One region of the Priestia sp. JV24 genome, then DNA from elsewhere that is predicted to be linked to it. Evidence: riboswitches for the same ligand, from Rfam matches in the RefSeq annotation. Region 1 holds a riboswitch; the other holds the start of a gene.
The links. A riboswitch is a leader RNA that binds a small molecule or an ion and turns the genes downstream of it on or off. The one in region 1 is predicted to bind glycine.

Region 1 (3,430 bases):
TTCTAGACGCATTGGATTCCACGGCAGATCATAGTTAATAATATGATGACAAAACTGAAGATTGATTCCTTCTCCGCCCGCTTCAGTGGCAATAAATACTTGCGCGTGGCTTTCAAAAAGCTGCTTCATCCAGTCTTTTTTACCTCGCTTAAATCCTCCTCTAAACGGTACAGAGGTAATTCCGTGCTGTTTTAAATACCACTGTAAATACAGTTGAGTTGCTCTGTACTCAGTGAAAATAATGACTTTGTCATCAATTTTTTGAACGAGCTCCAGAACTTTTTCTGCTTTTGCATTTTGCGGCACTTGCTGAAGTAGTTCCATTAACGGAGTAATCATATGTTCCGTTAATGCGCTGTTTGGATCTTCCTGACGTTCCAGCATGTTTTTTAATGTCATATACACCGCTTCACGGCTGCTGCAGGCCTCTCGCTGCAGGGTTAAAATTGAAAAAGCGCTTGAAGGGTGGAGTCCGTTTCCTTTAAAAGATGTAATCGCATCGTATAGCTCCCGTTCTTTCGGCGAGAATTCAACAGGAATGGTTTGAACAATTCGCTTCGTCCATTCGATACCCGTATCGTGGCGGCGATTTCGAATCATAACTTTGTTAACAAGCTCTTTTAAGTGTTCATCGTTTTGCAAAGAGCGTTTTTTAGCGGAAAATAATTCTTCGAAATAGTCTTTATTGCCGAGGTGACCAGGCTTTAAAAGAGAGACTAAGTTAAAAATTTCTTCAATTCGATTTTGAATCGGTGTTGCGGTTAGCAACAGACAAAATTTCTTTTTTAGACTTTGCACAAATTCATAGTTTTTTGTTTTGTTGTTTTTAAGTTTATGAGCTTCATCAATGATGATGAGGTCGTAGTCTTGTTCTAGCACAATTTCTCGATGAGGAGAACGTTTTGCTGTATCAATTGAAGACACAACGATGTCACACTGATCCCACACATATGATTTTCTTTGAGGGACTGCGGGAATATAAAATTTTTGGTTCAATTCCATAGCCCACTGGGAAACAAGCGAAGCTGGAACTAAAATGAGAACTTTTTTAACAAGTCCGCGAATCATATATTCCTTCAAAATTAACCCTGCTTCAATCGTTTTGCCCAGTCCTACTTCATCTGCTAAAATGGCTTTTCCATTCATTGTTTCAACTACTTGTTTGGCTACTTCGAGCTGATGAGGAAGCGGCGTTAAATCGGCTAGATGTTTTGGGCTTTGTAGTCCTTCAAATTCTGAGATAAGCGTTTGGTCTTCTATTTCATAGGCAAGTTTATACAAATCCCATGCAGACCAGGGTCCGTCTTGCTCCAATTTAGTTGAGAAGGCTGCTTCCCATGTTTCATCGATGTTTAATTTCACTTTCATGATAAAAATGCTCCTTTGTAAAAAATTTTTATTGAACAAATGATAAGAATCAGGTAGGATAAAAATATATTTAGAAAATTTGAAAAAGAAAATAGATTAGCACTTTACAAATGATTGTGTGAATAAAGATAGATACATCTTTCAGTAGTATGCCCAACTTTACCAATTTTATAGAAGCGAATGACGACACGGGGAGAGACTACTTGAATGTAGCGCCGAAGGAGCAAGCAATAAAATTGTGAATCTCTCAGGCAAAAAGACTCTTGTTTGACGCAGCTCTGGAGAGTGTCTATACGTTTATAGACCACCCACGAGGCAAACCTATTCGTTTATAGGTAAACTTTCAGGTGAAAAGGACAGAGACTTCCTACTAAATACAGTAGGGGGTTTTCTGTCCTTTTTTGTTTGGATACATAGTGATCCCCACACTATTTGAAAACTCCCCGTTATGAAAAGTTTCACGTGAAAAAGAGGAGGACATAAAAATGACAACAGAATTACACAAAACGCCGCTTTATGATACCTATCAAAAATATGGTGCCAAAACAATTGATTTTGGAGGATGGGCTCTTCCCGTTCAATTTTCTTCTATTAAAGAAGAGCATGAAGCTGTACGTACAAAGGCAGGCCTTTTTGATGTCTCTCATATGGGAGAAATTCTTGTAACAGGAGCTGATAGCTTAGCTTTTCTTCAGCACACGATGACAAATGACGTTTCTGCCCTCGTAGATGGAAAAGCGCAGTATACGGCTATGTGTTATGAAGACGGAGGCACGGTAGATGATTTGCTGATTTATAAAAAAGCAGATCAAGAGTATTTGCTAGTCGTAAACGCTGCTAATATTCAAAAAGACTATGAGTGGCTGGTATCTCACAAACAAGGAGATGTAACGCTCGTTAATCAGTCTGATGAAACTGCGCAGCTAGCTTTGCAAGGTCCTGTAGCAGAAAAAGTTTTACAAACGTTAACGAACGAAAATTTAGCTTTGTTAAAGCCATTTACATTTGCTGATGATGTAGAAGTAGCGAATGTAAAAGCTCTCGTTTCACGTACTGGGTACACCGGAGAAGATGGCTTTGAAATTTATTGTTCTTCAGCTGACGCCTCTCACTTGTGGACGGCTATTTTAGAAGCTGGCAGTGATGAAGGTGTGTTGCCTTGCGGATTAGGCGCTCGCGATACGCTTCGTTTTGAAGCTACTTTGGCTTTATATGGTCAAGAGCTTTCAAAAGATATTACGCCCATTGAAGCTCGAATTGGATTTGCAGTAAAAACGAACAAAGACAGCTTTATTGGAAAAGAAGTGTTAAAAGAACAGCGTGAAAGCGGGGCACCTCGTAAGCTGGTAGGAATTGAAATGATTGATAAAGGTATACCAAGACACGGTTACGAAGTATTTGCAGATGAAGAACAAATTGGATTTGTGACAACAGGTACACAGTCACCGACATTAAGGAAAAACATCGGTCTAGCACTATTGTCAGCAGAGTATACAGAGCTTGGTCAAGAAGTGGAAGTGCAGGTTCGGAAAAAACGCTTAAAAGCAAAAGTGGTTTCAACACCTTTTTATAAACGTTCAAAGTAAGCTTTGGGGAGGAATTTAACATGTTACATCGCTATTTACCAATGACAGAACAAGATCAGCAGCAAATGTTAGCAGCAATTGGTGTTTCATCTGTTGATGATTTATTTTCAGATATTCCGCAGCGCGTTCGTTTTCAAGGAGAATACAATATTAAAAAAGCGGCTTCAGAGCCTCAGCTGTTAAAAGAATTAAATAGTATGGCTGCTAAAAATGCTCATTTAAAAGACTATGCTTCTTTTTTAGGAGCAGGAGTTTACGATCATTACATGCCGGTTATTGTTGATCATGTTATTTCTCGTTCGGAATTTTATACGGCCTATACTCCGTATCAACCGGAAATTTCTCAAGGAGAACTTCAGGCCATCTTTGAATTTCAAACAATGATTTGTGAGTTAACGGGGATGGACGTGGCTAATTCTTCTATGTATGACGGAGGAACTGCTTTAGCAGAAGCCGCTATGCTCAGTGCGGGTCAA
Region 2 (3,430 bases), on a different contig from region 1:
TATTTCTTGTTCATCATCCGATAAAAAAATAGGATCTTGCTGTACCTCGTCGCCTAGGCTCCAAATATCTTTAATGACGACGTTAATTTGCTCTTTCATTCTCTTGACGGTTTTATCAGTTACCTGCCGATATTGATCTTGAGAAATATTAGGCAGCATCACTCTTGAAACAATAAACATTAGCATCAGTACGGTACAAATAAGAAGCACATTAATCGTGAAGATTTTCCAAAACGTATGAGATTTAAACCATTTCATGTTTGTTCACCTTAATCTAATGAAGTCTACCTCCATTGTACTGCAAAATGAAAACTTTTCCATATAAATGACGGAATTCCATCTTTAGACACAGAAGAAAAGCAATTTGTTCTACATTCCTATCAGAAAACTACGAGCTTTCTCACTGTGTTTTCTGTTAGAACAAATTTTTAGTTTTCTTCTATAAACTTTGCTTCCTGCATTTTATTCATGCAGTAGAAATCAATTATTTATCCTCCACTAAAAAGACCTCATCACAGAGTGATGAGGTCAGAAATTTACTATATTCTTTTATAAAAAATTATGTTTGTTCCCTGCTGATTTTCTAGCCTTTAAAGATTTATTTTCTTTTTCCTTCTAGTCCAGTAAAAAATAAATAAGAGAATAAACCAAACGGGCGTCAACAATAAGGCTGGGCGCGTCGCGTCAGAAAACAGCATAATAACAAGAATCACCGCAAACAAAGCTAACACAACATAGTTTATGAATGGTGTTAACGGTGCTTTGAATGCTGATGTTGCATGCAGCTGCGGACGCGTCTTTTTATACCTTAGATGGCAAATGAGAATGATACTCCACACCCAAATAAAACAAATAGCGCTAATGGTCGTGACAATGCCGAAAGCTTGGTCTGGTATAAGTTTGCTTAAAAGAGCTCCCGCTGAGATAACCAGCGTAGATACAAACAATCCGTTGCTTGGTACGTGGTTTTTGTTCAGTTTTGCAAACTTAGATGGCCCTTGGTCATTTTTACTTAAATTATATAAGATACGGCTTGTTGAAAACATTCCGCTATTACAGGCAGAAGCGGCTGAAGTTAGTACAACAAAATTAATAATTCCAGCAGCAAGCGGAATTCCGACTAAACTAAAGGTTTTAACAAATGGGCTTTCTGCTGCATTTAATTCCATCCACGGGTTAATAAATAAAAGGACGATAAGCGCTCCAACATAGAAAAATAAGATTCGTAGCGGAATTTTATTAATGGCCGATGGAATATTTTTTTTGGGGTTTGATGTTTCTGCTGCCGATACCCCTACCAATTCAACCCCAACGTATGCGAATATAACCATTTGGAATGAAAGTAAGAAACCTGAAACCCCATTTGGAAATAGCCCTCCGTGATTCCAAAGGTTTTGAACAGTAACGGATCCCGCGTCTGTTTTAAATCCCATTACCAGCAAAATAACGCCAATAATAATTAATGCAAGAATCGTAATAACCTTTATTAAAGCAAACCAAAACTCTAATTCTCCAAATAATTTTACGGTTAATAAGTTAAGACCTAATAAAATGATTACACAAATAAGTGCGGGAATCCACTGAGGAATATTGAACCAATATTTCACATATACGCCAACTGCAATCACATCAGCCATAGCTGTCATAATCCAGCAAAACCAGTACGTCCATCCCGTTACAAACGACGCCCACGGTCCAAGATACTCTTCAGCAATATCTGTTAAAGATTGATAACCTGCTTTAGACAGCAGTAGTTCTCCTAGCGCTCTCATCACAAAGAAAAGCGCAATACCCACAATTAAATAAGCAAAGATGATAGAGGGACCTGCAAGCTGTATTGCTTTACCAGAACCTAAAAATAATCCTGTCCCAATGGTTCCTCCAATCGCGATTAGCTGAACATGACGATTGGATAAATCCCTCTTTAATTCTCGTTGTTCCAACTCTAACTCCTCCTAACAATAAAACCTTTGATACGATCGTGCAGACTACAAAATAAAGCCCAATAAAAAAAGAGATTGGATGCGCTCCAATCTCATGGTCATAAGAATAACAAATATTATGGTACATACTACCAATTAGTAACATGCCAAATAAATATCCGGTACTCTTCTGTCCTTTTGCCTGAGATTGTGAACCCTTCGGCGTCGCGAAACTATCGCGATCTCTCCAGAAGCTGCTCCTGCTATAGTGTGATCCATAGCAATCATAGCTTTCTACGTATTCAATTTTTCAATCAATAGAATGACTGTCGAATAGTTGTTTATTCTAATACCAGTTGGATGCTTTGTCAACAGGAAAAATAATTTTCATTTATTTACCTTCTTTAAAAGAAGACACTACATAAAAATCTTGTTTCTTTACTTGTGACAAAGATCACCCTATTACAAACAAAAAAGAGCAGAATCAAATCTGCCCTTTACTCTTCATCTATTTATTTCTTTAACGTCAAACTCACCACATTCTCCACATGCGCCGTATGAGGGAACATATCCACAGGCTGAATGTAATCCACATAATAAGCCTTCGACAGCTGCTGCACATCTTTCGCTAATGTGGATGGATTACAAGATACGTAAACCACTTTCTTTGGCTTTACTTGTAAAATCGTTTTTAGAAGCTTATCATCACAGCCTGTTCGCGGCGGGTCAACGACGATAACATCTGGCTTCCAGCCTTCTTTTACCCACTGCGGCATCCACTTTTCAGCTGGACCCGTCACATATGTGGCGTGTTCAAATCCATGATCTTTGGCATTTTTTCGCGCATCTACAATGGATTCTTCAATCGTATCCATTCCGCGAATTTCTTTGGCATCTTTAGCAAGCCATAAGCCAATTGTCCCTACTCCGCAGTAAGCATCTACAATTTTTTCACTGCCTGTTAGCGCAGCTGCTTTTTTCACCTCGTCATACAGCTTCACTGTTTGAAGAGGATTCAACTGGAAAAATGCACGCGCTGAAAGTTCGAATGAAATATCGCCTAACGTTTCTTGAATCACCGATTTTCCAGATAGCGTAAACGTTTCGTCTCCAAAGATAAGCGATGTTTTTTGACCGTTTACGTTTTGTACGAGCGATTTCACTTCCGGTAGACGGCGCTTAATTTCTTTGATCACAAGCTCTTTTTTCGGAATTTCTTGTTTGGCCGTAATCAAGACAACTTGCACTTCACCCGTTTCAAATCCTACTCGAGATACGATGGTACGTACAATACCACGGCGTTTGCGCTCATTGTAGATAGGAATTTGAAGATCTTGTAAAATTCGTTTTATTTCTTTTGTCACGTGATTTGTGGCTCCATGCTGAATCGGACAGTTTTCAATGTCAATCAGTCGATGAGAATTCAGTCCGTACAAACCAGCGATAACTTTTTGTTTATCCACACCTACTTGGAACTGTGATTTATTACGATAGCCCCAAGGATCTTC

Region 2: it holds a riboswitch for glycine, as region 1 does, so the genes downstream of both, OK414_RS01740 (amino acid permease) here and gcvT (glycine cleavage system aminomethyltransferase GcvT) in region 1, are expected to answer to the same signal.

What each region holds. Positions count from the first base shown of each region.
Region 1 is NZ_JAPCIN010000023.1:430,805-434,234, reverse strand. Features, by position in the region: gene OK414_RS23480 (DEAD/DEAH box helicase) at 1-1,368, opposite strand, end outside; glycine riboswitch at 1,549-1,641, shown strand; gene gcvT (glycine cleavage system aminomethyltransferase GcvT) at 1,854-2,954, shown strand; gene gcvPA (aminomethyl-transferring glycine dehydrogenase subunit GcvPA) at 2,975-3,430, shown strand, end outside.
Region 2 is NZ_JAPCIN010000007.1:130,823-134,252, reverse strand. Features, by position in the region: gene OK414_RS01745 (PAS domain-containing sensor histidine kinase) at 1-258, opposite strand, end outside; gene OK414_RS01740 (amino acid permease) at 591-1,943, opposite strand; glycine riboswitch at 2,103-2,183, opposite strand; gene rlmD (23S rRNA (uracil(1939)-C(5))-methyltransferase RlmD) at 2,435-3,430, opposite strand, start outside.